Regions from separate parts of the Arthrobacter sp. NA-172 genome, predicted to be linked through region 2. Evidence: predicted binding sites of a transcription regulator. Region 2 holds the regulator's gene; the other holds the start of a gene.
What was found. Region 2 encodes LexA, which represses DNA repair genes until DNA is damaged. Its sites were predicted from a motif close to TCGAACANNTGTTCGA; they were not measured.

Region 1 (15,776 bases), on a different contig from region 2:
GGAGCTATATGCCCTTCAACGTTTAGAGCAGGTCTCGTTTTCCGCCGACGATGCGGGCTTCGGACCGCTGGCCTTTCACGAAAGGCTGCCACACGCCGTCGAGCGTCTGCGGATGCATTCCCGGACTGCCGGGTGCGTAGGTCTACAGGCGCACAAAGAACCGACCCCTAGGTTCCTCGAGATAGACGATCCGGAGTTTCTCGAGTGGAAGTTGGCGCATCACCAACCCGCGGCCGGGTTCTGAAGTCATGCCGTCTGGGCATCCAGAGACATGAACAGGTATCCGCTCCAGCGGATTCAAGAGGCATGGAGGTGGCCGTCGTGGCTCCAGGAAAAGAAAGCGCATCGCGTTCCACCCCGGCCGACCCTGAGTCCGCGTTGTCCGAATTTGGCAAGCAGCGCATGACTCCGGAGGAGCGCATCGCCGTCCTGACGGATGGACTCCACACGATCCTGGAACAGGCCGTTGAGTCGCCATCTCGTTGGCAAATGCTGTTGGACGCTTCTGCCACTCTTTGGCGGTACTCCGGCGGAAATGTGGCTCTGCTAATGATGCAGATGGCGCAGCGCGGAACTGATGAGCCCACCCTCGTGGCTGGGTACAGGGAATGGGAACGCCACGGCCGCGCAGTGTTGAAAGGCGAGCATGCCCTGTGGGTCATTGCGCCGCGCACTTCACGTATGCAGGAATTCACTTTGCCCGACGGCAGCCGGCAGCGGACGCGCGTTGGCGAGAAGCTACCTAGCGGCGCTGTCGAAAGCGGAAAGAAGACCGTCATCACCGGTTGGCGTGGTCAGGCCGTCTTCGACGTCTCCCAGACGGAGGGGACACCGCTGCTTGTGCCGCGTGGTGGAATCGAACGAGGAATGATCGATTCAGACCTTTTCAATTCTTTGGCTGAGGTTGCTCACCGGCGCGGCTTTGAAATACACGTCGAGGACGCCCAGTACGGACTCACAAGTGGCTATACGGATTTCTCAAAGCACCGCGTCCAAGTAGGTGCTTGGCTGAGCGCGGAGGAACGCACCGCCGTACTCGCCCACGAGCTGGGGCACGTTATTCTGCACGGCCCGGACGACGACGTCGGACGGCTTTACGGCAGCAGCGCGGACCACCGGGGGCTCGCCGAAGTCGAGGCCGAGTCCATTGCTTACACGGTCCTACGTGCCCATGGCATCGACCGCGGACCACAATCAGCCTCATATTTGGCGGGATGGGCAGACGCTGTCATCGAAGCGGAGAACGACGCTGTTTCGCAAGGTCCAGGAGGCAAGTTGCCTCGGTCGCGCTCGGACATTGCAAAGTCTGTTCTGGGGCGAGTTACGGCGGCAACTAAAGGGATTCTCGAAGTCACCCAGCCGTCTGGGTTCGGAGGCAAGGTTCCCGCAGTCGAGGCTGCTCCACACCTCAACCAGCCGACATCTTACGTGAGCGCGGGGCAGCCCTTGGCTCCGCTGGCAGGGCCTGTGATTGCCGGTCCTGGGGTCTGACTCTAAGTTAGTTGTCCAGCGAGAAATGCTCGCTGCGACTGGAAAGGATGAAAGCAATGAGCACCAAAATTCCGATCAGTATTGCCGGCAACCTTGTCGCCAACCCCGAGCTGAGCTACGGCGAATCGGGCGTCGCGCACGCCAAGCTGCGAGTCGCAGTCAACCAGCGAATCCAGGGAGCGGACGGCGCGTGGCAGGACGGAGAGCCTGTCTTTCACAACGTCTCGGCATTCCGCGCGCTAGCGGAGAACACTGCGAACTCCCTGAAAAAAGGCGACCCCGTCACAGTGGCGGGCGAACTCGAATTCCGCTCTTACGAGAAAGACGGCGAGAAACGCGAGGCCCGCCGTATCGTCGCCGACACGATCGGACCGGACCTGCGCTTCGGCACGACCGTATACCAGCGAGCCGCGCACACGGCGGTTGCCGGGTCTGATGCTGGAGTTCAGGCAGGTCCCGAGTTCGCGGCTGCTGCTGAGGCGGCGGCACCGGTCTACAAAATTGCCACGAAGAGTCCGGTGGTGGTGCCCCCTTTCGGGGCGCCGCAGGGGAATGAGATGAGTTACTAAGGCTCCGCCCCGTTCCGCCGGGGACGAAAAACCGAATCAGATCGATGTGCTTCCCATGGCGGCACATCGATCTTTTGCCCTCAACTTGGTGTGATCTTCGATTCGCAGGTACGACGTTAACTTGGCGAACCTCATTGAGGTGATCAAATCGTCCGTTTTGTTGGCAAACGCCGGCTCCCACTCTTGGTCCCTGCATCGGATGCAATTCCGCAAAGAAATGAAACTGTCGGTGCCGAGGGCTAGACTTTATTCGAACATATTTTCGAATAAAGGTGTGTCATGAGTCTTGCTTTGGACCCTCGCATGATAGACGCGGGGGCCGCGCCGGGGCATATCCCGGTGGCTCCGGTGGCCGTTCCGGCGGGTTACCCGTCGCCGAGCCAGGACTATTTTTCCTCCGAGCTGGACCTGAACGAGTACCTGATCAAGGACAAGACGAGCACTTACATTGTGCGGGTTGCCGGGGATTCCATGGAGCCGGGCGGGATCAGTGACGGGGACGAGCTGATCGTGAACCGGGCGCTGGAACCCAAGGACGGGTCGGTGGTGGTGGCGGTCCTGGACGGGGAACTGACGATCAAGCGTCTGCGGATCACCAGGGCGGGCGTGGTCCTGGAGGCGGATAATCCGAGTTACCCGCCGATCCGGGTCCGTGAGCTTTCGGATTTGCGGATCTGGGGCGTTGCGATCAGGTGCCTTCATTATGTCTAGGCCTGTGGTGATGCGCCGGATGCAGGAAATCGCCCACGTGGAGGTCAATTGCTTCTACGCCAGCGCCGAGAGGATCTTCGATCCTTCCCTGGAAGGCAAACCGCTCATCGTTCTGACCGATTATGTTCCGGGGAACATAATTGGACTTCTGTGGCCTGTCTGGTTATGTGGCCTCAACCGCGACGTGGTGGGCGGATTCGGAGCGGGACAAATTCCGCGCGTTGGCTATGATGCATTCAACTACGCGCGAAAGCACTGCAAATGGCACGCATCTTGATCTATGTGTATCTCTTCCTCTTGGGCTATGGCCTCAGCTGGGCCGGGCGACACCGCATGGCCATCAAACCGGGCGGAAAGGGCGAGATCGGCTTCGAGGCAGTCCACCTTGCGGTCCTTGTCACCGCCGCCGCGATCACTTTTGCCCTGCCTCCGATGACGTCCTACCAGGGGCTACCCTCACTTGCGTACGCCGCCTTCACGGCCCTGACGGTTTCGCTCGTAATTTACGGCCTAAAACCGCTGCGCCTGGAACACCAAGACCGACAGAGCAGAGACGTAGCGGAAAGATCCAGACTGTCCTCGGCAAAATGGCCGCAATCGGTGGCCTGGGGTGCCGGACACGGACTCGCAATCATATACATTACTTCGATTGCACAATATATGTTCCCCTGACAAACACATTGCTTTCAGGGAAATACCGCATTCCCATGCCACGACGGGTCTCCGCAGACTCAGGCCACATAACCAGACAGGCCACAGAAGTCCAACAACGACGGCTGCGCGGTCACGAGGTCGAGCGAGGCAAAAGCCCTGGGGATCGCGTTGGGCGAGCCGTGGTTCAAGCTCGCACCGCGGGCGAAGGAATGGGGGCTGCTGGCCAGATCGAGCAACTATGAGCTCTACGGTTCGATCAGTACACGGGTGATGGAGCTGCTTGGCCGGTATTCGGCGTGGCAGGAGGTCTACTCGATTGATGAGTGTTTCCTGGGCGTCAAAGGCTCCGGAGAGGATCTGCTGGCCCTCGGGCGTTCAATGAAGGATGCTTGCAGGACGCACGTCGGGGTGCCGGTTTGTGTGGGCATCGCGCCCACGAAGACCCTGGCGAAGCTGGCCAACAAGTGGGCCAAACACAACCCTGTCTTCGCTGGGGTGTGCCGGTGGGAATCCGTGCCGGCGGCCGAGCGTGAAGCTCTGATGTCCCGGCTGTCCGTGAGCGAGATTTGGGGTGTGGCCACCAGGCTCACGAAGCGCCTGGGAGCGATGGGGATCTACTCGATCCTTGACCTGTCCCGGGCGAACCCGGTGGCGATTAGGGACAAGTTCTCCGTGGTGATGATGCGCACCGTCCTCGAGCTGCAGGGAACCCCCTGCATCCCTATGGAGGAGGAACGGATCGGCCGGGACCAGCTGATTTTCAGCCGGAGCTTTTCGACGCCGATCAGGACGGCGGCCGACATGCGTCAGGTCATGAGCGTGTACGCGCAGCAGGCCAGCGCCCGCCTGGCCAAACACGATCAGCAAGCCAAAGTTCTGACCGCCTTTGCCGGTACGTCCGATTACAGCCCGGGCAACACGTCCTACCCGTCCGTGTGCGTTGCGCTGCCCATGCCCACCGCTGACCCGGTGATTCTCACCAAAGCGGCCCACGCGCTGATCCCGCGGATCAACGACGGCGTGAAATACGTCCGTGCCGGGATCATGGTCACCGACCTGCGGCCCAGCGGCAACCAGAAACCTCTGGAACTCTTCGAGAATCTTCACGAGGAACGTGGCATCGGAACGCTCCTGGAGGATGTCAGCAAGCGGTACGGCCGCGGTTCCGTCGGCCTGGGTTACCCCGGCATCAAGGGCGGACCGGACTGGACCATGAAACGAGACATGCTCTCCCCCAGATACACCACCCATTGGGACGAACTACCCCTCGTCAAAGCGGCCTGAACCTCGCCGGCGGAGCGCTACCAACCTTTCGAGACAACTTGGGTTTACCTAGGATTCCAGGTGAGACCGGCCGTCCGTCAGTGTCTGCGGTGAAGTCCACGCTCACTCACGAGCCGCCGCTGTACTTTGTTCCCGGCGCCCAGGCGTGGCAGTGGGAGGCCTGTAGGTAGTAGGTGGCAGGCCAAGGCATCCCGGGCATGACTTGGGCCGGATCCGGCGAAATTAGCAGGACCGATCCTGCCCAGATGGGTTCTTGCAGCGCTTCCAGCCATGCGGTTTGGACATGGCCGAAACGGTTCCAGTTGATGGTGATCCACGAACCAGTAGGTTCAAGGGCGTCAACGCTGAGGATGGTGATTTCCGTGGTCGTGCCGTGCGTCCGTCTGACGTCCTCGAAACGATTCCACTTTTCTTTGGCGTCTAAGAGCCAAGCACGACGACGGCGGCCGCGAACCAGCCAAATCAAGCCGACCAAGGCCGTACAAATAAGGAAGCTAGCCCAGCGAAGTAACTGGGTTGAACCCTCAGGCCACCTGACAGCCAGAGCTAACGCAGCAAAGATAGCCACGCCCACGCTGGCGAGTACCAATGCGGGTGTCACGACTCTCGGCTTAATGACTGGGTTTGAGACCATGAGTTACCTTCTTGTTCAGTTTAGAGCTGCCAACCGACATTGATAAGGCTGGCTTCATGAGAAATATGGCCTCCTGCCCAAATGCTCGGTTGTTTATGCTCGACTTCATGTGAGGGCGCCCGGTCGATAAAGTGCTGAATGGCTTCGTAATGCGTTTTCCGCTCCCACTCGTGGTCCGCCGGCCTCGGCCCGAGCGGCAATGGTGAGTCGTCGATGCCCCATCTGTCCCGATAGACCGCGACATTGCTAATCACTGGACCCGTGTCGTCCTGAGACGCCAGGTTCTCAATGAGGTTTCGCTTCCATTCGGTGTCCTGCAGCAAGGCGGCTTTTGCAAGGTTGATCGCCCTGCGTCTGATCCGGTCGGATACCTGGCTGACCATGTCGGCGAGGTCGGGCCGATCAGTTTGAACCGGGTCCGGGATCAGTGCTGGCTTGCTCTCGGGCATTCTCGATACGAAGCTGAGGAGCCGGGAGTGGATTACCGAAGTTGCATCCTTCATCGACCCACTCGTCTCCAACGCCTTTGCGATGATCCGCTGTGCGCTTGGACGGCTAATTCCATTGGACCGGCGCCACGCCGCCGCCACTGCACCCCAGGACGGGGAATGCTTCAACTCGTCGATTCTCGAGGGCGCGAGCACTTTGAGCGTCTTTGTCAGCTCCTCGTCCGCAGCAATTTGGGCGAGGTAGTCGTATTCGGCGCTGAGCCGTTCCAGGTTGTCTGCGCTCAATCGTTCACGCTCGGCAACTTCGTGGGCGGTTCGTTCGGCGCCCTCGGCAGCCAGTACCTCGCCCAGGATTTCCTGCCAAGATGCTCTTAAGGCCGGATCCAGAGGTTCGTGATCCGCGGGATCGTTCTCGCTGACGTAAGCGTGGTTGCCGAGACGACCCCGCGTCATGCTTACGTATAGCAGTTCGCGTGTCAGTCTGCCCTGCGTGACAACGGTATGACCCGCGTCCACGGTGATTCCTTGGGAGCGGTGGGCCGTCGTCGCATAACCCAGCTCTACAGAGGACTCTACATAGCCACGGCGCAACGTCACCGTCGCGCCGGTATCCCCGCGGACCGCAACGAGGGAGCCGTCGCGGCGACCAACGCGTACGACGTCGAGTAGGGTGCCATTGCGGATGAAGTCACCGTGGCTGTCCGAAACAGTGCGATCGTTGCGGCGCGCGATGATCGTGTCACCGCAGCACGCACGGAGCCCATCGCTCAGTGGCGCCGCCCGTTCGGCGTCCACAAGTCCTTGAACCACGCGGTCGGCTTGGGCCCGTTCGTTCAACATGCTGACTGTGTCGTTGTCGGCCGCGATGAGGATGGCCGACTTGCCCGCGCGCATGTCGGACTGCCAGCTCAGGTAGGCCTGAGCGACCATGTCGGTATAAGTCCCGTGTTGAATCCGCTGGTGCTCCTCGTATGCGCTAACGGCAGAGAAGTCCCCGGCCCGGAGCTTCAGCGAAGCCTCTCGTTCCCAGGTGTGTTCGAAGCGCCGTATGGTGGTTAGCCGTGCAGCCTTTCCCTGGCGATCCAGCCACCCGAGGACGCCGCCGGCGTCGATGGCGTCGAGCTGCCCGGGGTCGCCTACCAACAGGACTTTAGCTCCGGCGTCCCGAGCTTGTTGCACAAGGGCAGAGAGTTGAAGGGTAGAGACCACAGAAGCTTCGTCGACGACGACCAGTTGGTTTGGGCGGAACCGCCATCGGTTCTGCTCCGCGGCTAGACGAGTGGCTTCCTGCGCCAGCCGGGGATTTGCAGTTAAAGATTGGCTCAGCCGCTTTTCGGCATCGAAGAACCTACCTGCCCGGTTGCCAGCCCCCCCGCCTGCGGATTCGTGGAGCCACTTCGCGACATTCTCGGTGACCATGGACAGCTCCCTCCCAAGAACTTCCGCGCTCGCCGCCGCGGGTGCCAGTCCGACTACGCTGCCGATACCGAATTCCGCCTCCCACGCAGCCTTTACCGCGCCGAGGGTCGTTGTCTTGCCGGTGCCGGCCGGACCGACGACGGCATCGAGCCGATTGCCGCTCAACAGCACCTCGGCAGAAGCTGCACTCTGATCGGAATGCAGGCCGAAAGCGCTGCGGTGCCGGTAGTTGGCGAGCGCGTTGATGGCCTCAGTCGCGCGGATAGCCGGGCCGCCGTCGTCGTTCCTTGCAGCCAGGATGGCCTCCTCACAGGCGAGGGTGCCGGCGTCGGTGTAGAGCCGGGATCCATGGAAGTCGAAGACGCTTCGGGCACCGTAGTGGAGATCGGGGCGCGCATTTGCGGGGACGCTGTAGCGGTATTCGTTGAGGGGAATCGATTGGCTTTCCGCCGCGGTTGCGACGGAGTCGATCAGCGCGTTGCGGTCATGCGGGGTTTGGCAGCGGATGGCGGCGCAGACCCGTTCGGCCTCTGCCAGGAGGTTCCAGCGGTTCCAGGTGGCGCGTTTGGCAGCCACACGATCGCGGGTCAGACTCGCGACGGCGTCTACCCAGTCAGCCGCGAAGTCGGACATGCGGAATGGCGCAGTTCGGGACCCCCGGACCGTGGCTGCCAGCACGAATTGGGGTTCGAAGCCTTTGCCAGTTGCCCGTGCGCGCCACCGTGCCGAGAGCTGGTGTAGTGGAGCGATGCTTTCGCTCTTGGGGGTCCGGGTGGAGAGCGTGGCCTGTTGGCGGAGCTTTACGGTCTGGGTTGCGGTGGGTCTTCTGCCGTGGACCTTGATCCATTCGGCGACAAGGCGGTCGGTTTCCTGGTCGATAAGGCGGGAGCGGTTGGAGAATTCCCGGATCAGGACGTCGTCGATGCCCGTGAGCTGGGGGCTCGGGTTGTGGGTGGTGGCTGCGGGCTCGCGGATATCGGTGTCGGTGCCGAGGTCTCGTTTGAGGCCGTCGAAGAGGAGACCGTTGTAGTGCTCGCTCGCCGCGACAGCCGCCTTGTAGAGCGTCCTTGAGTCCAGGGTGACCCAGGCATCGTCGGTGATCCGTTGGATGCGGTTGGCGATGACCATATGGGTGTGCAGTTGCGGGTCTCCGGAGCGTGACTCCCAGTGGTCGAACGCGGCGGCAATGGCGCCGCAGGTGCCGATGCCTGCGACGCCATTGCGCCCCGCGCGGGTGTGAATGACGAGCTCTTCCAGCCAGTCCAGGGTGGCGCTGACGGCGTCGTGATGGGTTTGCAAGATTTGGTCTTGGAGGCTTCGTGGGCTCATTGCCCAGAGCACAGAGACGGATTTGGGAACGCTGAACGTCAAGTCGAAACCAGCGACTGCCCGGCGCATTTCGGTTTGGCCTTGTCTTGTTTCGACGACGGTCGGCTGGCTGTGCGGACGGCCCAGGGGAGCACCGGTATCGGGATGGATGGCGTGGTCGAAGATGGCTTTCGCGTCGGTTTCGGTGACGGGTTCTCCGGATGTTCGGTTGATGCCGATGAGACCGCTGCCGAGCCAGTAGCCCTGGGGTGTCCCGGCTTTCATGTAGTACGTGGTCGTATCAACGGGGGTGGGGGAGACGTCGTCCATCATCGTGGTCTTGAACAGGTACTTCAGACCAGACTGGGCGGACAGCCGGGCGATGGACATGGTCATGGCTGGAGTCTGGGGGATTGTGGGCGGAGTCGAATCCATCCGCGGCGCCGCAGAATGTCCATAGTTGGGCTGTCGAGTCCGGTGCTTATTGCTTGGCAGACCGCCACGAGGCGGGCGGCGACGTGAGCCAGATCTTCGATATTGGATCGCTGGGACCGTTTGAGGCGGGTGATTTCTCCTTTCAGTAGTTCTACGCGGTCCTGCAGCTCGGCGTTGGACCGCTCGAGCAGTTCGAGTTCCGATGACTGCGATCGAAGGGCCGTTTGGAGGGTGTCGATGGTTTGCTGGAGCCGCCTAGTCATCGGATCGAGTGGCCGATTTGCGGAGTCTCTACTCGCCGCGGGCTTGCGGACGCCACTGGTTTGAACAGACGCTGTCCTGCTGATTGGCAAAGGCTGAAGACTCGCCACTGTCATCGCGTGCATCCGTTGCCGTCGGCGACGGTCCCGCCGCCGATTGGCGCATCGCGTCGCGCAGAACCGTTGTGTTTTGCGCGACGGCTCGAACCGCTCGCCACATTCCTCGCAAACTTTTCCGATCACGTTCCTTCATGAACGGCGAGTCAAAGGACGACATGACGCGCCGTGAGTCGGCGCTCACGGTTCGACCTTGGATGCCAGAGGTGTGAATGATGAAATGAAGGTTGCAGTGCCTGTTTGGCGACGTTTCGTTACTTTGGTGCGGGCGAACCGGTAGAGGTGTGCGCGGGGGCGGTGGACGTGCAGGATGTCGCCTTATAACACGTGGCTCGAACACACTGTCGCCATCTGGCCGGCTGCGCAGAGAGAGACTTGCGGCCGGTCACCTACGCCTTCTCAGCTTCTTTGCCCCACCTGTCGTCGCGCCGACAGGTGGGGCAGATTCACGGGTGATCAACAGGCGTCGGTCTACACCAATCGATCTTTTACTGGTCGAGGGTTTCGCGGCCGATGTCGCCCTCAAAGGGGATAGTGTCCGGTTGGAGTCTGAGACCCTGGACCGTCGGGTGTCAATCAACTCTTCCGACCACCCTTTCCTGACATGAAAAATTGGCTCACCCTGACGTCAGTTTGGGGTGTGCTTAATTCAGACATGTCCTGGGTGGTAAACGCGGTGTCGGAGGCGACCAAAAGTGTCGCTCAGGCCTTCCCGCCTCGCGCGAGAACAGGGGATGCTCCAGTGGCTAGCTGGATAGGTTGCGTTACCGGGTCGATGGTGCTCTCTCGGCCTTAGGCTTAGCGGGTTGCCCGACGGAGGGAAAGTGCATTCACGACTTGTGATTTGAACGGGAGTGGGCTCCGGCCACTCACCACTATCAGTGCGACGACTCCCGTAATCATGACCACAGCTCCGCCTATGCCGATCGACCAGCGTGCACCAAATTCGGTGCCGATCCATCCCATCAGCGGCGCCCCAAGGGCAGTCCCCCCCTGACTAATCGCAAGGTAGAAGGCAAGGACCCTGCCACGGAATTCTCCGTCTGTGGAAAGCTGGATGCTGGTGTTGCAGCTATTTACGAAGGTGATGGATGCTAGGCCCACGGGGATCATCATCGCTGCATAGAGCCAGAAAGTCGGCGTCAGGCAGGCAACGAACGAGCACAGCCCCAGTGCAACGGCGCCTCCGATCAGGTGCAGTAGCCGGGGGCCGGACCTGCGAGCTGCAAGGAGGGCCCCACCCAAAGTGCCAACTGCCATGAGCGACCCCAGCAGCCCGAATTCTCCAGGTCCTACCCGGAACTCGGCAGTCGACATTAGCGCATTGGTGATTGGGAAGTTCATTCCGAAGGCTCCAATAAATCCGACCATCCAGAGAATGAGTACCAGATCCGGACGTTGGCGTACATAGTTCAGGCCTTCGGATATCTGGCGCCTGCGACGGAACGTGGGGGAAAATGGGGCACATTCATTGGGGCGGATCCGCCATAGTGAGAGTAATACCGCTGCAAAGCTGGCCGCACTAAGAAGGAAGACGGGCCCACTTCCGATCCATGCAATGAGGACACCGGCTAAGGCCGGGCCTGTGAGCCGCGCGGTGTTGAAAGATGCCGAATTGAGGGACACCGCATTGGCAACGTCTTCCCTATCCACGAGTTCTGACACGTAAGCTTGCCGGGTTGGTCCGTCGATAGCGCTGGCAATCCCCAGACCGAGCGCAGCTGCGTAGATGTGCCAAAGCTGCGCCGCCCCGGCCACGACCAGAAGTCCCACGATCAAGCCGCAGAGGGCCATGGCAGTCTGCGTCCAGATGAGAATCAAGCGCTTCCTGAAGCGGTCCGCGAGAACGCCAGCATATGGACCCAGAATGAGAATCGGGAGAAACTGCAGCCCCGTGGTGAAACCTACGGCAGTACCGGAGTTGGTTGTAAGAACAGTAAGGACCAGCCAGTCCTGTGCAACGCGTTGCATCCACGTCCCGATGTTGGATACCAGCGATCCGCCAACCCACAATCTATAGTTCCGGTTGCTGAGGGAACGAAACATCGGGCTCATTTGGCGCTCATCCGCTGCATAATCTGCGCGGCTTGGCTGAGGATTATTCGTTCTTCTTCGCTGAGCAACTCTATCCGCCTGACCATCCAAGCGGTGCGTTGCTGGCTAGCCTCTGCGAAGACATCCTCACCGGCGGATGTGATTGTCACGAGTATCTGGCGCTTTTCGTCGGGGTGATCCGTGCGGGTTACGAAACTATGCTCGGACAAAGCATTGACGATCCGGGTCATCGACGGTGCCTGCACGTGCTCGCCCTCAGCCAGCTCCCGGAGAGTTTGGGGTCCTCTGCGCAACTGCGCCAGCACGGTGTGCTGACCGGGAGTGATGACGTCCCCGGTCGCTTCGACGCGAAGTCTTCGAGATAACCGCATTACGGCTGTCCGAAGGTCAATGGCCAAAGGGACAGGCTCGTTGCTGTCTGCGAAGTCCTGCTCTGTCGAATTTCCCGCAGCCACTGATCGATAAGTGGTGCATCGAGTGGTACTTCCACCCCGAAGCCGTCTCGCGCGTCGCGGCCTTATGGCGTTCCTGGGAGCACCTGCGCCTCGACCCTGCAACCGGGATAAGCGTCTGGTGGCGGGACCACGCAGACCACCACATGGGCGTCCTGCTGGAACCCACGCGGGCCGTTCTACAACTGCGACATGAAAGAACACCGCGACCCCGAGCATCTGGAGCCCAAAAAAGCCCCAATCGGCTGGTTCCCCGACGTGCGATTTCAGGAAATTTAGACCCCAAAAAGCCAGGCAACTCTAGACTGTCCACGCTTGGGTTCAATTCGGGTTATCCACGCCGGAAATCGGGAGCCGTTGGGGCAGCTCCCTCGACAGCCGTAGCGGTGGGTAACCCATCAGAATTGTCCCCGGCTGTGGGCAGCGAGCCCTACTTTGACCCTCGTCCCGCAGGGCAAGGACGAATTCACCTGCGCCTCCTGTTTCCTGGTCCGGCACCGGTCCCAGCTCGCCCGCGAAAGCAACGGCCAGTCGTACTGCATAGAGTGCGAAAGCTGACATCTCGACAGGACCGGACCTACGCCGAATCTTCCTGATGTGGAGCTGTCAATGCGCCTTCAGGGGAACGTCAGCGCGGCACCGGTAACGCCGAAATGATGCATCTGATGAGATACGCAGGGTTCAGTTTTACATAACGTCCATTTGGCTATTCCCTGCCCACCCAGGGCGGGTGGACGTGCGCCGCGTCGCCCGCGAGGAGAACCCGGCCTACCCGATATCGTTCGGCCAGGCAGGTGGCGTCGCTGAACCGGGACAGCGAGCGCGGTGAGTGGGCGCCGAAGTCGGTGCCAGCGTAGGCCGGAAGCTGGGTTCGGAACGCCTCCAGACTCGGCGGGGCCAAGCGATCCTCGGCGATGTTAGCCGCGGGCACGACTGCGCGGTAGAGGCCGTTACCGGCGGGGCCGATGCCGAAGCCCCTGTGCGTCTTGCGCACCTTCTCTGCCACCTCGGCCAACTCGTCCGGCGGAGTAGTCACTTCTACCTCGCCGAGAAGCCACTCGGTGGTGGCAGGCTCCCCGGGGAAGCCGATGCCGAGGAGCTTGCGCACCAGGCTTCGTCCGCCGTCGCAGCCTACGAGCCAGCGCGAGCGGAGCCGTGTGCCGTCGGCGAGCTCGATGCCCACCCCGTCCTCGTCCTGCTCGATCCCGGTTACCTCGCAGGCGCGGCGGATCTGCGCGCCGAGCTCGTGGGCATGCTCCTCCAGCAGTCGATCGGTGACGGGCTGGGGGATGCCGAGGATGTAGCCGTGTGCGGTGTCCAGGTCCGGCCGCCGGGGCTGGGCGATCCCGGCGAAGCGGCCGACGCCGTCGGGATACTGCTGCCCGTGTGCTAGGAATCGCTCCAGCAGCCCGCGCTGGTCCATGATTTCGATGCTGCGCGGGTGCAGGCCGAGCGAGCGGACCGCCTTGACCGGTTCCGCGTCCTTCTCCAGCACGAGCACGTTTACGTTGTTCAGCCGCAATTCGCTGGCCAGCATCATCCCCGTCGGGGCGCCGCCGCTAAATGATCACGTCGAACATATGAAACCTCAATCCAAAAAACTCGTCTTCCGGCGTGCGCTCCAGGCGCCGTACGGGATGCTCAGGCGCGATGGGCCGTATCGACTGAGAGGTCCTCCGCGAGGCGTTCTGCGAAGGCGCGTACGCGGCCGACCAGATCGAGCTTCCCGTCAGAGATGACCCATTGCAGCTGGAGGCCGTCGCTGACGGCGATGCACTCTTCGGCGATTGCGCGGTAGTCGCGTCCGGATTTGAGGTGCCCGGCTGCCGCGGCTTGAACCAGGCGGGACTCGACGCCGGCGATCGCCCGCTCGTACCACTCTGCGTAGAGATGCTTCGCCGGGCTGTCGGCATCGGCTGCCTGGGCCGAGACGACGACGAAGAGCTCGATGAGGCCAGGTTCGGCCAAGAGCCTTTCGGTGCTGCGCACGATCTCCCGGAATGCCTCAAGACCGTCGAGGTCCTCACCAAGTTCCTCCCACCATCTGGCGGTATTAAGGAGCCGCCGCTCTGCCACGGCGATGAGCAGGTGTTGCTTGGAAGGGAAGTGGTGCATCAGGCCACCTTGGGTGAGGCCGACGTCCTCCGCGATCCGGGACATGGGGGTGCGGTGGTAGCCGGACTCGGCAAATTTCGCTGATGCCGCTTCCAAGATCGCCTCCCGCCGCTCCCGCCCTACCCCGTAACTTCCGGTCTTCCGCCTTTGTCTCATGCCCCCATTAGACACCGATTTACAGAGCAACCGGATAACAAACACGATAAAAACCTTGCGCACATTGTTTTTGTCTCCTACCCTTGAGCTAGCCCACGTGGCCATCCCCACCATTGCCTTTGGTGGCAGAAGCAAAGGAGCTTTCCATGTCTTCCATCCGGTGCACCGGCGTGCGCGTCGAGCATTTGGTTGAGCCCTTGGGCCTCGACACCGCGCGCCCCCGCTTTTCCTGGGTTCCTGAGGAAGCCCGGCAAAATGCCTATGAGATTGAAGTCGAGGACCGGGCCGGAAGTTGCGTGTGGGCGACCGGCCGGATGGACAGCCCCGAGAGCGTGCTGATCCAGTACGACGGTGAGGTCCTGCGGTCCAATACGGCCTACATCTGGCGGGTCCGGGCCTGGGCCGAGGATAGCCCCGCTCCGGGAGACTGGACATCGTCCCGATTTGAGACCGGCCTCCTGCACGACGGCGACTGGCTGGCGCAGTGGGTGACCCCGCCGCAGGAGAGTGGCCAGGTTGAACGGTGGTCGTTAAATGATTGGATCATGGGCCGAAAGCCGGAGGCTGCGCCCGAGGACCGGCTGCGCCCGGTGCAACTGCTGCGGCAGGAGTTCATCGTCGGGGAAGGCCTAGCCCGGGCCCGCGCGTACGTTACGGCCCGTGGCTCGTATTCGCTGCGCTTGAACGGAGCCGAGGCGGACGATCAGGTTCTCGCTCCGGGCTTCGATAGCTACACCCACCGTCTCTCGGCCCAGTGCTATGACGTCACAGACTTGCTTAGCGTCGGCGGCAATGCCCTTGGCCTCGCTCTCGCCGACGGTTGGTGGGCGGGTCGCATCGGGCTCACGGGCTCGAGCGCACAGTGGGGAGATCTGACCTCGGCCATCTGGCAGGTACACCTCGAATACGACGACGGAAGCTCCGCCGTCGTCCTCTCCGGACCGGAGGTCCGCTGCTCGGCCGGACCCTGGCGTTACGCAGACCTTTTCGTGGGCGAGTATTTCGACCGTCGGGCCGAGCCAGCGGACTGGGACCGGCCCGCTTTCGACGATCGTCAGTGGTGGCCCGCCGCTGTTGGCGATGAAGCCAGTGCCCGGATCGTCCCGTTCAGTGGCGAACCAGTGCGGCGGGTTGCAACGGTTGACCCAGTTCTGGTGACCGGCTCGCCCGATGAAGGCTTTGTGGTGGACTTCGGCCAGGTGATCGCCGGACGGGTCCGGCTCACCCTTCCCTACACCGAGCGGGGTCAGACCGTCACGATCGAACATACTGAGACACTTGACGCCCACGGTGAATGGTTCATCAACATCGACGGGATCAACAAGGAGCAGACGGATGTCTACATCGCGGCGGGCCTGCCCGGGGGTGAGACTTTCGAGCCCACGTTCACCTTCCATGGATTCCGCTACGCCCGGCTCCGGGGGCTCGCCGTGCAGCCGACCCGCGACGAGCTCGCGGCGATTGTCATCGCCAGCGACCTCGAAGCCGCGGGCGGGTTCCACAGTTCGGATGAGCGGCTCAATCGCCTGCACGAAAACGTCCTCTGGAGCCAGCGTGCCAATTTCCTCTCTGTCCCCACGGACTGCCCGCAGCGCGAGCGGGCAGGCTGGACCGGCGACATAGCCGCCTACGCGCCCGCCGCCGCGAACAACGCGCGGGTTGCGCCC
Region 2 (15,776 bases):
GGGCCGGGGAAGGCGCTCCCGACACATGGCGTGTGAGGGTGCCGGGCGGCGTCGTCGGCGTGCGGTTCTTCCCTGGAGAAAGCGGCCGTGAACACGTGGAGCTCAGCGGCCCCGCCGTCATTGTCGCTAGCGGGACGCTTTCCTGATCCGCAGCACGCGGAAGGACTTCGACGTACTTTCCCGGGAGACCGAGAAAGAATCGTCGAGGGTCTCAGCCAGCCAACGCTGAAGCGTGTCCGAGCCGAGATTCTTCTGCACCACAAGCCATGCGTTCCCACCAGGAGCAAGCCGGGGGATCCACTTGAGCAGCAGGTTGTGGAGTTCATCCTTGCCGATGCGGATGGGCGGGTTGGACCAGATAGTGTCAAACGTCAAACCGGGATCGACGTCGTCGGGCAGGCTCGCGGTGACGTTACCCAGCTCCAGCATGGCCGCGTTCTCGTTGGTCAGGGTGACACAACGTTCGTTGACGTCAACGGCGTAGACGCGGGCGTGCGGTGCCATGAGCCCCATCGTCAAGGCAATGGGACCCCAGCCACAGCCGATGTCCAGCAAGTTTCCCTGCGGGGCCGGCGGCGGAACGTCGGAAAGCAGGATCGACGTTCCTTTGTCGACGCCGTCCGGGCTGAAGATGCCGGAAGAGGTCTGGAGCCGGCGGGTCGCGCCGCCCAGTTCCACCGTGAGGGGCTTGCGCGTGAACGGCCCCGCGGGCTGTGCGCTGAAATAGTGAGCAGACTCCATAGCTTGCCAGATTAGTGGCCAGAAGCGGGCAAGGGAAACCGTAGCCTGCGCTGCAGAAGTTTAACAGCCAGGCATCAGCCCTGCGCGAATTCCGCGCCACAAAACCCCGATCGGCACTATTCTGGATATGCCGAACCCTTAAAGGAGACCATGACCACGCAGAAGAACACCGGACCCGATTCCGACGCCCAGGACATGAGTCCTGAACAAATCCAGGCTGTCATCGACCGGATTCTCTCCAAGGATGCACCTGCCATGGAGCAGGAACGCGACGAATCGAGGGGCGTGTTTGGCAAAGCCCAGGCGATTTCCCGCTTGGACGAAGAACACAGCATTTACGACGGCGAGCAGGAAGGACCTGGCCGATCGCAGGGCTCTCCGCCGCACGGCCGGGCTGTCCACGGAACTTGAAGACGTCACCGAGGTTGAATACCGGCAGCTGCGCCTTGAGCGCGTGGTCCTGGCGGGTCTCTGGACCGAAGGGACCTTGGCTGACGCCGAGAACTCCTTGAGGGAACTCGCGGCTCTGGCCGAGACGGCTGGCTCTGAGGTCCTGGACGGCCTCGTCCAGCGCCGCGTGAAGCCGGACCCTGGGACCTTCCTCGGCTCGGGAAAGGCCCTGGAGCTCAAGGACATCGTCTTGTCCACCGGCGCTGACACCGTGGTGATCGACGCCGAGCTGGCACCATCCCAGCGCCGTGGCCTCGAGGACATCGTCAAGGTCAAGGTGGTGGACCGTACTACTTTGATCCTCGATATCTTCGCGCAGCACGCGAAGAGCCGAGAAGGCAAGGCCCAGGTTGAGCTGGCCCAGCTGGAATACCTCTTGCCGCGCCTGCGTGGCTGGGGCGATTCCATGTCCCGTCAGGCCGGTGGCCAGGTGGGCGGCGCTGGCGCCGGCATGGGTTCGCGCGGTCCCGGTGAAACCAAGATCGAACTGGACCGCCGTCGAATCCGGACCCGGATGGCTAAACTGCGGCGTGAAATCGCTGCGATGAAGCCAGCCCGCGAGACCAAGCGGGCCAACCGCCGTCGCAATGCGGTTCCTTCGGTCGCCATCGCCGGCTACACCAACGCTGGAAAGTCGTCCCTGCTCAACCGCCTGACGGACGCAGGGGTTCTCGTGGAGAACGCCTTGTTCGCCACGTTGGATCCCACCGTCCGCAAGGCCCAGACTCCGGACGGGATTGGCTACACGCTCTCGGACACCGTGGGCTTCGTCCGTTCCCTGCCCACGCAGCTCGTGGAGGCCTTCCGCTCCACTCTGGAGGAGGTTGCCGATGCAGATTTGATCCTCCATGTTGTGGACGCCTCGCATCCTGACCCCGAAGGCCAGATCGCGGCCGTCCGCACCGTGTTCAGTGAGGTGGATGCCCGGAAGATTCCGGAAATCATCGTCCTGAACAAAGCAGATGCCGCGGACCCGTTTGTCATCGAGCGGCTTAAGCAGAAAGAACCCCGCCATGTGGTGGTTTCCACCCGCACGGGTCAGGGTATTGCCGAGCTGCTCGGAGCCATCAGCACCGCAATTCCGCGTCCTGGCGTGCGTCTTGAGGTCCTGATTCCTTACAGCCGCGGCGAACTCATCAACAAACTGCACAACACCGACGCCGAAATCCTGAGCCTTGAGCATGAGGAGGAAGGCACTCGCGTGGTGGCCATGGTCCATGAGCACCTCGCAGCCGAGCTGGAGTCGTTCGTCAACAATGGCTGAAGCTGAGGTGGGGGAACGCGGCGAAACCGCTGAGGAACGGGCTGCCCTCGAACTCCTGGACAGGGCCGTTGCCGGCATGGGCGGGCAAAACCGCGCAGGCCAGCACCAAATGGCAAAACACGTGGCACGGGCCATTGAGACCGGTGAGCACCTTCTGGTCCAGGCGGGAACGGGCACGGGCAAGTCCCTGGCGTACTTGATTCCGCTCATCGCGCACGCGATGAAAAGCAACAAGCCGACGCTCGTGTCCACGGCTACCTTGGCGCTGCAGACCCAGATTGTGGGCCGCGATCTTCCTCGCCTCCTGGAAGCGATCACCCCGGAACTGGAACGCCCGGTGAGCGTCGCTTTGGTGAAGGGCCGGGCCAACTATGTGTGCCGCCACAAGGTGGAGGGCGGTTTTCCCAGCGAGGAGCCTGCCGAGGGGCAGCTGTTCTCCCTCGGCGAGGACACGAGTGTGCCGCATCTCGCCATATCAATCGGAGGGCCGGCCTCTCAGCTCGGCAAAGAAGTGTTGAGGCTGCGGGAGTGGGCCGGGAAGACCGCGACGGGTGACCGCGACGAACTCATGCCGGGCGTCACGGATCGGGCCTGGCGCCAGGTATCCGTCACGTCGATGGAGTGCCTCGGGGCGCAGAAGTGTCCCATGGCGGAGGAATGCTTCAGCGAATTGGCCCGCCACCGCGCCGCGGAGTCCGACGTCGTTGTCACCAACCATGCGATGCTCGCCGTCAGCGCCTTCGAGGGCCTGGCCGTGCTGCCCGAATACGACGTCGTGGTGGTGGACGAAGCGCACGAGCTTCAGGATCGCGTCACGGGCGCGGTTTCCGGCCAACTGTCCGTAGCGATGATCCACGCCGCAGCCTCCAGCGCCCGCAAGCACACCGCGATTACCGTCGACGCTCTGAATGCTGCGGCGGACGGACTCGACCTTGCGATTGCCGGCGCGCCGTCCGGTCTCTTGCCCAATGGGCTCAATGACGAACAACTTGATTGCGTGGACCAGCTCCGGGAAGCCTGCCGCGCAGCGCTTTCGGATTCAAAGGGGGATTCGTCCAACGCGGTCGACGGCGGACGCCAGCTTGCGCGCTCACGGTTGATGTTGATTTTGGAACTGTGCGAACGGCTGATTTCCGCCCGCGAAAACCGGGAAGTCATATGGTTTTCCCGGAACAGTACCTTTGATCCGCAGCAGGGCTACACAGCGCCTGACGAGGATTCGCCTGCGCTCATCAATATCGCGCCGCTCAGCGTTGCCGGTCGCCTCCGGGAGGGGCTCTTCGCGGGCCATACCGTGGTGTTGACATCTGCCACCTTGGCTATTGGCTCTGCATTCGAGGCCACAGCCGGAGGACTGGGCCTGACTGGCCAAGGCGCACCCAGCTGGACGGGCGTGGATGTCGGCTCGCCCTTCGACTACCCCAAGCAGGGAATGCTGTACGTCGCCAGGCACTTGCCCAAGCCCGGGCGCGGCACTTCTCCCGAAGCACTCGACGAACTTGAAGAGCTCATCAAGGCCTCCCATGGCGGAGCCCTCTGCCTCTTTTCCTCCCGACGCGCAGCCGAAGAAGCCGCTGAAGCCATGCGGTCCCGCCTGGACGTCGACATTCTGTGCCAAGGTGAATCAACCATGGCGGCGTTGGTCCGGCAGTTCGCCGAGGAGGAAGACACCTGCCTGTTCGGCACCATGTCCCTTTGGCAGGGCGTCGACGTTCCGGGCGGTTCCTGCCGGCTCGTGGTGATCGACCGGATTCCGTTCCCGCGTCCCGATGATCCTCTGATGAACGCGCGGTCCCGGGCAGTGGCGCAGGCAGGAGGCAACGGGTTCATGGCTGTTTCCGCGACGCACGCTGCCATCCGGCTTGCCCAGGGTGCAGGCCGCCTGATCCGCTCAACGGGAGACAAAGGCGTGGTGGCAGTTCTGGATTCGAGGCTTTCGACGGAGCGCTACGGCAACTTCCTTCGCGCGGCCTTGCCGCCCTTCTGGGCAACGACTGACCGTTCGGTGGTCCGCGGGGCACTGGAGCGGCTGTACTCCGACTCGGCCACGGCTTAACGCGGAGTCCTCCTAAAGCTGGCTGCGCCTAAGCGTGCCGCGCCTAGAGCGAGCGCAGAACCGAAACGACCTTACCCATGATCGTGGCGTGGTCGCCAAGAATGGGTTCGTACTGGGTGTTCTGGGGAAGCAGCCACGTGTGGCCATCTCGCTGCCGGAAGGTTTTCACCGTGGCTTCGTCATCCAGGAGGGCAGCGACGATGTCCCCGTTGATGGCATCGTTTTGCCGACGTACCACCACCCAGTCCCCGTCGCAGATGGCGGCGTCGATCATGGAGTCACCGGCTACCTTCAGCATGAAGAGCTCCCCGTGGCCTACCAGCTGGCGGGGCAGGGGCAGGACGTCCTCAACCGTCTGGTCCGCCAAGATGGGTCCACCGGCAGCAATGCGGCCAACAAGGGGAACCATGGCTGTGTCGCTGGCGCTGGCGAGCTCGGTGACGGCAAGGCCCCCGGTGCTGCGAAGCTTCGTGGGTGCTTCAACGCCGGGAATCGGGGAGCCGCCATCCAGCGTCAACGGCATGAGCACCTCCATTGCACGCGGGCGCTTGGGATCGCGACGGAGGTAACCGAGCTTTTCGAGCTGGGACAACTGGTGCGTGACGCTGGACAAGCTGGCCAAGCCAACGGTATCTCCGATTTCCCGCATCGACGGCGGATATCCGTGATCGTTTACGGAGCGCTGGATCGTCTCCAGGATCTTCTTCTGGCGGACGGTAAGGCTCTTGGGAGCCTTCTGCGGCTGCTGGCTCCGCGGTGACGCCGACCCGTTGCCAGTGGCTTTCGCTGCCATGTTCGCCAACGCCCTTCCGTTCCGCCCGATCCGCGCCGGGGGCGCTTGCCGGGACTACTGGCCTGAAATGTCAGACCCTCCTGTTGCACTGATTTAGTGCTCGTTTCTTCACTCAAACGTAGGGCAGGCGCAGGCGTTTATCAAACATTTGTTCTAGCGAGTCTCGACACCGTTCGTTGATAAGTGCTAAAAATGTCTTAGCAAGATTCGAATATGTGTTCTAAATAAGTGTTGCAGGCCGGGGTGTTCCTTCGAATTGTTCGAAGACACTGACGAACGGCAGGCCTGCCGGCACTGACTGAAAGCAAGAATTGGCAGCCGCACTCCAGAGGTTCCGGAACGTGGCATTTGTTCAGAAGGGCTCAGCTCATGTCCGCAATCACCACCATCCACGCACCCGGCCGCAAGGCGTCACCGGCCAGGGCTTCGGTTGACCCTTAGGGGCCGAATGGTCTTCTTCGGGGTTCCTGCAATCCTCTTGGTCGCAGCACTGCTCAGCGTGGCGGGGTTCCTGAACTCGCCCGCCAAAGCCGCTGATTCAGCGGCAGAGCTGCAGCCCACCTCCACTACCAGCGTTACGGTGCAATCGGGCCAGTCGCTGTGGGGGATCGCCGGAACCGCCGCGCCTTCCCGGGATCCGCGTGACGTCGTGGCCGAGATTGTCCAGCTGAACAACCTCCAAGACGGTCGCATCGTACCCGGCCAGCAGCTGTTCGTTCCGGCCCCGTAGCAGCAATCTTGAGGGCTTGACCGTAGCCGTGAGCGAATCAGCCGGGCGTCCCGCGCCGTCACAGTTTCGGGGCATCCGCCGCGGCACCTTAAACTGGCATGGTGAGTGACCAGTTTGAGCGACTTGACCGACTTCCCCTCCGGACCAACCTCCGCGGCCTCAGCCCGTATGGCGCGCCGCAGCTTGATGTGCCGATTTTGCTCAACGTCAATGAAAACACCCATGGTGTACCGGCTGATGTCCAGGCGGCCATCACCGAGGCCGTGGCGGCTGCTGCCACCGGACTGAACCGCTACCCTGACCGCGAGTTCACCGAGTTGCGCGAGGCCCTCGCTGAGTACCTCGGCCACGGTCTTGCTGCCGAGAACATCTGGGCAGCCAACGGCTCCAACGAGGTACTCCAACAGATCCTCCAGGTCTTCGGTGGCCCCGGCAGGACCGCGCTCGGGTTCCCTCCCACGTACTCCATGTACCCCTTGTTGGCCAGCGGAACAGACACGGCCTACATCGCCGGAGTCCGCGCGGAAGACTATGGACTCGATGCCGCCTCCGCCGCTGCGCAGGTTCGCGATCTCCAGCCGAATGTGGTGTTCCTGTGCTCGCCGAACAACCCCACAGGAACGGGACTTGGCCTGGACGTGGTCGAAGCGGTCTACGAGGCCGGAGAAGCAAGCCAGACGGTGGTGATCGTGGACGAGGCCTATCACGAGTTTGCCCACGACAACACTCCAAGTGCGTTGACGCTGCTTCCTGGCCGTGAGCGCCTCATCGTCTCCCGGACCATGAGTAAAGCCTTCGCCCTCGCCGGTGCACGCATCGGCTACATGGCAGCGGCCCCCGAAGTGGCCGATGCCATCCGCCTGGGTCCGTCTTCCGTACCACCTTTCGGCCATCACCCAGGCGACCGCGCTTGCCGCACTCCGGCACCGTGAGGCCCTCATGGCCGACGTCGAGGACATCAAAGTCCAACGGGACCGCATTGTCAGTGAATTGGCCCGTATGGGCTTCAAGCCGGCGGCGTCGGATTCCAACTACGTGTTCTTCGGTGGAATCACGAATCCCCACGAGCTCTGGCAAGGCCTGCTGGAGCGGGGAGTCCTGATTCGCGACGTCGGGATCCCGGGCCACCTCAGAGTCACGGCCGGCACCGAACCGGAGACCACAGCCTTCCTTGAGGCCCTCGAAGCCTTGCTGGACGGCCAGGTCTCCGCACCGGCCTAGACTTGATCCAGACCCACCACTCCTTCCTCCTAAGGACATCTCAATGAGCGAAAACGGCGCCGGCACGGCGGCCGCACGGACTGCACGCATGGAACGGACCACCAGCGAGTCCTCTGTCCTGGTTGAAATCAACCTCGACGGCACGGGCGTCTCGGATATCAGCACGTCGGTGCCGTTCTATGACCACATGCTGACGGCGCTCTGCAAGCACTCGCTCATCGACATGACAGTCAAGGCCACCGGAGACACGCACATTGACGCCCACCACACGGTGGAAGACGTCGCCATCACGTTCGGTGAGGTCCTGCGTACGGCCCTGGGCAACAAGGCCGGCATACGCCGCTTCGGCGAGGCCACCGTCCCGCTGGATGAAGCCCTGGCCCATGCCGTCGTCGATGTTTCCGGGCGTCCGTACCTGGTCCACAGCGGTGAGCCCGCCGGCCAGGAGTACCACCTGATCGGTGGACACTTCACCGGTTCGCTGACCCGCCACGTCTTTGAGGCCATCACCCTGCACGCCGGGATTTGCCTCCACATGAACGTCCTGGCCGGCCGGGACCCGCACCACATCGTGGAGGCCCAGTTCAAGGCCTTCGCGCGTGCCCTGCGTTCCGCCGTCGAGTCCGATCCCCGCGTCGAGGGCATTCCGTCCACGAAGGGTGCTCTGTGAGTACCCATATCCTCAAGGACGGCGCCATCGTCGACCCGAAGGCTGCCAGCCGGATTGTCTCCCCTGAAGGGAAGCCGACGGTAACCGTCCTGGACTACGGCTCGGGCAATGTCCGGTCTGCCGTTCGGGCGCTGGAACGGGCCGGAGCGGATGTCACGCTGAGCGCCAAGCCTGAGGACGTCCTGAACGCCGATGGCCTTCTTGTCCCCGGCGTTGGCGCGTTCGAAACGGTCATGCGCGAGCTCAAAGCCGTGGACGCCATCCGGATGATCGGCCGGCGCGTTGCCGGCGGCCGGCCCGTTCCTGGGTATCTGCGTTGGCCTGCAGGTGTTGTTCGAGGCAGGCGTGGAGCACGGAACCGAGGCCGAAGGCATGGGCGAATGGCCCGGGAAGGTGGAACTCCTTCCCGCCAGCGTCGTCCCGCACATGGGCTGGAACACCGTGGACGTTCCGGAAGGATCAAAGCTGTTCGCCGGCGTAGAGCACGAACGCTTCTACTTTGTGCACTCGTACGGAGTGCAGAAGTGGGAGTTCGATGTGGTCCAACCCCGCATGGCGCCGCCGAAGGTGACGTGGTCCGAGCACGGTGCCCCCTTCATCGCCGCCGTGGAAAACGGTCCGCTGTGCGCCACGCAATTCCATCCCGAGAAATCGGGCGACGCCGGAGCCCGCCTCCTGCGCAACTGGGTCGAGAGCCTGCGTCCGCAGTCTCAGGCCCCCGAGTCTGGAGCTGCTTAAAATGTGGTCCGTAATTTTCATGGGCGCGGCCGGTCTTTTGGTGGGTGGGGGCATCTCCTTCCACCAGCAGAAACGTCCCGCCTGGGTCTCCATCTCGTTCTACGTACTCGCTGGCCTTGCACTGCTGGCGGCCTACCTCTTCACGTTGCCTGCCAAATAGCGCCTGCGTAATAACTTGCCGGGCAACTCACGCCCGTCCCCACAACACCGAGGACTTCAATGACCACCCCCTCCGAACTACCCGTTCTGGAACTCCTGCCCGCCGTCGACATCGTGGACGGTCAGGCCGTCCGTCTCCTTCAGGGTGAAGCCGGCTCGGAGACCAGTTACGGCACCCCGCTTGAAGCTGCCCTCAACTGGCAGAACGCCGGAGCCGAGTGGGTGCACATGGTGGACCTGGACGCTGCTTTCGGCCGCGGCAACAACGCGGACCTCATCAGTGAGGTCGTTTCGCAGCTGGGCGTCAAGGTGGAGCTCTCCGGCGGATTGCGCGATGACGAGTCGCTCGAGCGTGCGCTCGAGCTCGGCGTTGCCCGTGTAAACCTCGGCACTGCAGCCCTCGAGAACCCGGAATGGACCCGCCGGGCCATCGACCGCTTCGGTGACAAGATCGCCGTCGGACTCGACGTCCGCGGCACGACGCTCGCGGGACGCGGCTGGACCAAGGAGGGCGGGGATCTCTGGGAGGTCCTGGCCCGTCTTGAGGACGCTGGCTGTGCCCGCTATGTGGTCACTGACGTCACGAAGGACGGAACGCTGCAGGGCCCCAATGTCGAATTGCTGCGCCAGATGGTGGAAAAAACCGGCAAGCCGGTGGTCGCGTCCGGTGGCATCTCCAGCTTGGAAGACCTGCGTGTGCTGCGCGAACTCGTGCCGCTCGGCGTTGAGGGAGCGATTGTCGGCAAGGCGCTGTACGCCGGTGCCTTCACGCTCCCGGAAGCGCTGGACGTCGCCGGACGCCGCTGATGTCCCACGATCCACAGTTCCCGGCCGCTGACAAGGCTCCGGCTCCGGGGGCCCGGCAGTTGCCCGGCCACATCGCCGCAGCCTTGGCCGGTGCCGGGGGAACCGGCGATTCTGCCGGTCAGACCTGGGCGGCCCGGGACTTGAGCGGAGACGCGGCCAAGATCCATAATTTCGAGGACGACGACGGAACGGCCGACGCCGGGTACCTCGCCGCCGTCGATGCGCTCGTGGCTGGCACCGGAAGCGAAGCGGGGGTCGTTGCGTCTTTGGCGACCGCCAGGGTCTTCGTCCCGGTGGTGGCCCAGCTCGCAGAGGAAGCCGAAGGCGCGGACGGCCTTCATGCCGACAAACAGGCCGACATGGCACTCGTGACGCTGACGGCGCCCGATGGCCGTACCGCGATGCCGCTCTTCACCTCCGCGGCCGCGCTGGAAGCTTGGCACCCGGAGGCCCGTCCGGTCGCCGTCTACGCAGCCCGGGCCGCGTTGTCTGCGGTTTCCGAGGGCGCCCAACTCCTGGTCCTGGATCCCGGTTCGGAGGTCACCTTCGTGGTGCGTCGTCCAGCCATGTGGTCGTTGGCACAACAGCGGGACTGGACGCCGTCGTACCTTGATGGTGAACTGGAGTCTGCTCTCAAATCCCTAGCGGGAACATACCCGGTGGTACGCCGTCTCGAGATCCAGCCGGGATCGGGGATGGCTTCGCACACCGCCGCCGGCTCGATGATGGCCGGCGGGGGACCGGGACCCGAATTGCGCGTGGTGCTGTACCTCGAAGACGGCCTGGACGCCGCAGGGGTCCAGGATCTCGTGACCGCGCTGAACGGACATTGGGCGCAGAACGAATTGTTCGCCGAGCGGGTTGACTCCATCGAAGTCAGCCTGCAGCGGGCGGCACAGTAGCCGAAGGCACAGGGGGAACGTCCTTGTCCTGCCGTCGGCAGAACAGAGGATGTAAGCTCGTGAATTTCGCTCTCTACCGAGAGATGCTGTCCATCACGTCCGTGCGGCGTCTCTTGCTCGTGGGCATGGTTGCCCGTATACCGCACTCGGCGGCCGGCGTTTTGCTCACCTTGCACATCGTGCTGACCTTGGGCAAGGGGTATGCTGCGGCAGGCGCTGCCGCAGCTGTATTCACCATTGGTATCGCCGTGGGGGCTCCGTGGCGGGGACGTCGCGTGGACACCGTCGGGCTGCGCCGGGCGCTCATTCCTTCGGTGGTGTCAGAGCTGGTTATTTGGTCCGTGGTTCCGCACGTCAGTTACGAATGGATCCTGCCGCTTGTTTTCGTCGGGGGACTGCTGACCCTGCCGATCTTCAGCGTCATCCGCCAGTCCCTCGGTGTCCTTGTCGATGGTGATCAGCGTCGGTCCGCCTATGCACTGGACTCGATTGCCACCGAACTGGTCTTCATGATCGGCCCCGCGGTGGGTGCAATCGTCGCCACGAGTGGATTCACGGTCCTGGGTCTGACCATCGTGGGCGTTTGCACCTCGGTCGCCGGACTTGTCCTCCTATGGTTCAACCCGCCTACCCGCAGCGATGATGTCCTGGATGCGAGGCGAACCGCTGATCGGGACGCCGACGAGCTCCATGCAGCCGAAGCAGCGGTGGTGGCGTCGGCTCCCGCGCATCTCCAGGAAGCAGCGTCGGAGATGGCACCCCCTGCTTCACATCTATTAGGGCTGCGGGGGAAAGTAGCCAGGAACTTCACGTGGTTCACTGCCGCGGTGGCCGCGGTATTCGCCGTCGCCGCCGGATCGGGCATGGTGTTGAGCGGCACCGACGTCGGAATCGTCGCAGTGTTGCAGCGTGGCGGGCACCAGAGCGAGATCGGAATTGTCTTCTTCTTCTGGTGCGCCTCTTCAGTGGTCGGCGGACTCATCTACGGAGCCATGCACAGGCCCGTCTCGCCTATCCTGTTCCTGCTCGGCATGGCAGCCCTGACCATTCCCATGGGCTTTGCCGGTGACACGTGGACTCTTGCCCTGGCTGTCCTTGCTGCCAGGCTTGCTCTGTGCGCCAGTGCTGTCAGCAGCGTCCGAAAAGGTGGCCGACATCGTGGATGAGGATCGGCGCGGAGAAGCAATGGGCTGGTACGGTTCCGCTCTGACCGCGGGGGTGGCCTTTGGTTCGCCTGTGGCCGGTGTTTTCATCGACGGCGTGGGGCCATGGGCTGGATTCGTGGCCATTGGAACGGCGGGAGTGGTGTTGTGCCTGGCAGGACTGGTACTTCAGCTCCGTCGGCGCCGGATCGGGACCATTGCGCAGGCCGATGCGGGGGATCCGGTCAACTGAGTTTGCGCCTCAGCTGACGGCGTACGACGACGGCGGGCCGGCCGGAAGGCCAGCCCGCCGTCGCGGTCTAATAAGCAGGTCCGGGTCAGTTGGCCGGGCCGCTCAGTTAACCGGGCCGATCAGTTGACCGGGCCGGTGAACTTTTCACCCGGGCCCTTGCCCGGCTCATCCGGGATCAGCGAAGCTTCGCGGAAGGCGAGCTGGAGGGACCGCAGGCCATCGCGCAACGGGCCGGCGTGCTGCGAACCGATTTCCGGCGCCGCGGCCGTCACCAGTCCGGCCAGGGCGGTGATCAGTTTGCGTGCTTCGTCCAGGTCCTTGAGCTCCTCGGCGTCGGGATCGTCGGCCAGGCCCACCTTGACCGCAGCCGCGCTCATGAGGTGAACAGCGCCAGTGGTGATGACCTCAATAGCCGGAACCTCCGAAATATCGCGGATCTGCTGGCCTAGCCCGGCGTCAGTGTCCGTGGGCTCGTGGGCGGGGGAATTGCTGTCTGAAGTGCTCATGCTGGTAAGCTTGTCACAGACCGACTGGAAGTCGCCATTTCTATCGATTCATGCTGTTCTTCGGCCACCTACCGTTAATGTGCGGTTGGCGGCCGATTTCTGTAGAATTGATTTTCAGTTTGCAAGCGGAGTTCTCTCCCACCCGCGTCAGCCGTTTCCCTTCGGGGATGTAAGTTGCCGGGTACTTGGTCGGACACCTTTCAAGGTCAGCCTTGGATGGTGCGAACGCCTCCATTGAGGGGCTGCATCCGATCATTCGAGGCCTTCGATTGCGCCAGCAATTGGGGGCCTTCTCTATTTGCCGGTGGAATACTCATCACAACAACAGGAGCTTTGACATTAGCGAGCCAAGAATCAATGAGCGTATCCGCGTCCCCGAGGTGCGTTTGGTCGGCCCTGCCGGCGAACAGGTAGGAATCGTCCGTATTGAGGACGCCCTGCGTCTTGCTGCCGAGGCTGATCTGGATCTCGTTGAAGTTGCACCGCAGGCGAAGCCTCCGGTGTGCAAGCTGATGGACTTCGGCAAGTACAAGTACGAAGCCGCTGTCAAAGCCCGTGAGGCCCGCAAGAACCAGACCAACACGGTTCTGAAGGAAATCCGCTTCCGCCTGAAGATCGACACGCACGACTACGAGACCAAGCGCGGCCACGCGCTTCGCTTCCTGGGTGCCGGTGACAAGGTGAAGGCCATGATCCAGTTCCGCGGACGTGAGCAGCAGCGCCCCGAAATGGGCATCCGCCTGTTGCAGCGTTTCGCCGAGGACGTTGCCGAAGTTGGCGTGATCGAGTCCAGCCCGCGCATCGATGGCCGCAACATGGTCATGGTGATCGGCCCGCTGAAGAACAAGGCTGAGGCCAAGGCCGAAGCCCGCCGTGCGGCGCAGCGTGCAGAAGCAAAGGCCCAGAACGAAGCGAAGGCCGCAGGCCGGATCGACGTTTCGGGCGAGGACGCTCCCTTGACTCAGTCCCTCGCGGACCTGCTCCCGGCCGGCTTCCTGAGCCAGACCGAGGACACTCAGGCCGAGGAGACCTCGACGGAATCCGTTGAGGTAGCCGAAGCTGAAGAGGCACGTGTTGAAGAATCGCGTGTTGAAGAAGCACCGGTTGCTGAGGAAGCAGTTGCTGTTGAAGAGGCACCGGTTGCTGAGGAAACAGTCGCTGTTGAAGAAGCTCCGGTTGCTGAGGAAGCTCCCGTAGTTGAAGCAGCACCTGTCGTTGAAGCAGCACCCGTAGTTGAAGCAGCACCCGTAGTTGAGGCGGCTCCGGTTGCCGCACCCGCTCCGGCGCCCGTCAAGGCTCCGGCGCAGGCAGCTCCGAAGCCTGTTGTGCCGGCCGCCCCCAAGCCCGGTGTTGTACCAATGCCGAAGCCGATGGCCAAGCCTGCGGTTCCCAAGCCTGCGGCTCGGCCGGCAGCCCCCAAGGCTGCTCCGAAGCCGGCGGCTCGCAAGACCAAATAGTCACGCCGCAGGAGGCATCCTCCGCCCGGCACGAAAGCAGCGGTCACCCCCACCGGGTGGCTGTACGAAAGAACTGCAGACCAGTCTGTAGACACGTAAGGAGATCGGTTCCCATGCCGAAGATGAAGACCCACAGTGGTGCTAAGAAGCGCTTCAAGCTGACCGGTACCGGCAAGCTGAAGCGCCAGCAGGCCAACCGCCGCCACTACCTGGAGCACAAGTCCTCCACCCTGACCCGTCGCCTTGCCGGCGACAAGCTCGTCTTCAAGGGCGATGCCAAGGTCATCAAGAAGATGCTCGGCGTCTAAGTTCCAAGTTTTCTGGTTGCTGCCGTCCGGTAGCCGCCGACTACACCAAAGCCTTCTCAGGCCGGCCGGGATTCCGGCAGTAGCAGCTTGGGATAAGAATGTTGAAGGAGTACGCACGTGGCACGTGTGAAGCGGGCGGTAAACGCCCACAAGAAGCGTCGGGTTATCCTCGAACGGGCCAAGGGTTACCGCGGTCAGCGGTCTCGCCTGTACCGCAAGGCAAAAGAGCAGCTGCTGCACTCGTTTGTGTACAGCTACGGCGATCGCCGCAAGAAGAAGGGTGACTTCCGTCGCCTCTGGATCCAGCGCATCAACGCTGCATCCCGCGCGAACGGCCTTACTTACAACCGCCTCATCCAGGGCCTGAAGGCCGCTGAGGTCGAGGTTGACCGCCGCATGCTTGCAGAGCTGGCCGTCTCTGACGCCAACGCTTTCGCCGCGCTGGTCAAGGTTGCCAAGGACTCGCTGCCGTCCGACACCTCCGCTCCGGCTGCCAAGGCCGAGGCTGCTCCGGCCGCGAAGTCGACCTCCGCCGTCAAGGCTTCTGTTTCCGAGGAAGAGCCTGCTGCAAAGGCACCCAAGGCCAAGGCTGCAAAGAAGCCGGCCGCTGACGCAGCCGAGTAGCACTCGAACCCCCAGTTCATGGGACGGTGGCAATAGCCACTAAAGTTCTGTATATGAACGAAACCGGGCGCCCGCAAGAACCTCCGATGTCCAACCCCCGAGCTGATCGGGTCAGGGATGTCGCAAGGCTTGCCGGGCGCCCGGCCCGTTTAAAGCGAGGCCGGTTTCTGGCGGAAGGGCCCCAAGCGGTCCGGGAAGCACTGGTCTTGCACCGGGAACGGGCGACGGCGGGGGAGTCCGGCGTCGTGCACGAGGTCTACGCAAGCGAAAGCTGCCTGGACTCGTCTCCCGGAGCTTGCCGACCTCGCAGACGGCGTGGTGCTGAGGCTGGCGAATGACGATGTCCTGGCTGCGATGGCGGACACCGTCAATCCCCAAGGGATTGTGGCAGTCTGCAGTTTCGTGGACGTGAGCCTTGAATCAGTGCTCGACGCCGGGCCGCGGCTGATCGCCGTCATGTGCCAGGTGCGGGACCCCGGCAACGCCGGAACGGTGCTCCGGGCCGCCGATGCGGCCGGGGCGGATGCCGTGGTCCTGACCGCTTCCAGCGTCGATATCTACAATCCGAAGGCTGTCCGTTCCACTGCGGGATCGCTCTTCCACCTGCCTGTTGTCCTGGGCGCGGACGTTGAGGAGCTCGTGGCCCGGTGCAAAGAACGCGGCATCGGAATCCTGGCAGCGGATGGCTACGGAACCCTCAACCTGGACAAGCTTCAGGATGAGAACGCGGCCCGTCGCTTGGGAGCCTCGGAAGTCCCCTCTGACTACGCACTTGAGGCCCCCACGGCTTGGTTGTTCGGCAATGAAGCGCAGGGACTTTCGGACGCCGAGCTGGCACTTGCGGACCATCGGGTAGCAGTGCCCGTCTATGGTTCGGCCGAAAGCTTGAACCTCGGCACAGCCGCAACTGTCTGCCTTTACGCCAGCGCACGCTCGCAACAACGTTCCTGAATTC

Region 1: the regulator LexA is predicted to act here: its motif matches at 2,311-2,326, upstream of ACF0H6_RS13095 (LexA family protein).

The regions. Positions count from the first base shown of each region.
Region 1 covers NZ_JBINOT010000002.1:143,165-158,940, reverse strand. The annotation lists gene ACF0H6_RS13110 (hypothetical protein) at 1-244, shown strand, start outside; gene ACF0H6_RS13105 (ArdC-like ssDNA-binding domain-containing protein) at 322-1,491, shown strand; gene ACF0H6_RS13100 (single-stranded DNA-binding protein) at 1,548-2,060, shown strand; gene ACF0H6_RS13095 (LexA family protein) at 2,340-2,771, shown strand; gene ACF0H6_RS13090 (hypothetical protein) at 2,764-3,048, shown strand; gene ACF0H6_RS13085 (hypothetical protein) at 3,033-3,443, shown strand; partial or broken gene ACF0H6_RS13080 (Y-family DNA polymerase) at 3,534-4,709, shown strand; gene ACF0H6_RS13075 (hypothetical protein) at 4,816-5,184, opposite strand; gene mobF (MobF family relaxase) at 5,364-8,915, opposite strand; gene ACF0H6_RS13065 (hypothetical protein) at 9,246-9,515, opposite strand; gene ACF0H6_RS13060 (MFS transporter) at 10,130-11,386, opposite strand; gene ACF0H6_RS13055 (MarR family transcriptional regulator) at 11,383-11,757, opposite strand; partial or broken gene ACF0H6_RS13050 (DUF4913 domain-containing protein) at 11,850-12,117, shown strand; partial or broken gene ACF0H6_RS13045 (DUF4193 family protein) at 12,280-12,396, shown strand; partial or broken gene ACF0H6_RS13040 (FAD-dependent monooxygenase) at 12,551-13,418, opposite strand; gene ACF0H6_RS13035 (TetR/AcrR family transcriptional regulator) at 13,480-14,049, opposite strand; gene ACF0H6_RS13030 (family 78 glycoside hydrolase catalytic domain) at 14,256-15,776, shown strand, end outside.
Region 2 covers NZ_JBINOT010000003.1:1,274,651-1,290,426, forward strand. The annotation lists gene dapF (diaminopimelate epimerase) at 1-146, shown strand, start outside; gene ACF0H6_RS20135 (class I SAM-dependent methyltransferase) at 127-741, opposite strand; partial or broken gene hflX (GTPase HflX) at 892-2,455, shown strand; gene ACF0H6_RS20145 (ATP-dependent DNA helicase) at 2,448-4,511, shown strand; gene lexA (transcriptional repressor LexA) at 4,555-5,304, opposite strand; gene ACF0H6_RS20155 (LysM peptidoglycan-binding domain-containing protein) at 5,753-6,034, shown strand; partial or broken gene ACF0H6_RS20160 (histidinol-phosphate transaminase) at 6,136-7,255, shown strand; gene hisB (imidazoleglycerol-phosphate dehydratase HisB) at 7,299-7,925, shown strand; partial or broken gene hisH (imidazole glycerol phosphate synthase subunit HisH) at 7,922-8,663, shown strand; gene ACF0H6_RS20175 (hypothetical protein) at 8,665-8,823, shown strand; gene priA (bifunctional 1-(5-phosphoribosyl)-5-((5-phosphoribosylamino)methylideneamino)imidazole-4-carboxamide isomerase/phosphoribosylanthranilate isomerase PriA) at 8,883-9,629, shown strand; gene ACF0H6_RS20185 (SseB family protein) at 9,629-10,531, shown strand; partial or broken gene ACF0H6_RS20190 (MFS transporter) at 10,591-11,926, shown strand; gene ACF0H6_RS20195 (DUF1844 domain-containing protein) at 12,046-12,432, opposite strand; gene infC (translation initiation factor IF-3) at 12,813-13,889, shown strand; gene rpmI (50S ribosomal protein L35) at 14,003-14,197, shown strand; gene rplT (50S ribosomal protein L20) at 14,315-14,821, shown strand; partial or broken gene ACF0H6_RS20215 (TrmH family RNA methyltransferase) at 14,875-15,772, shown strand.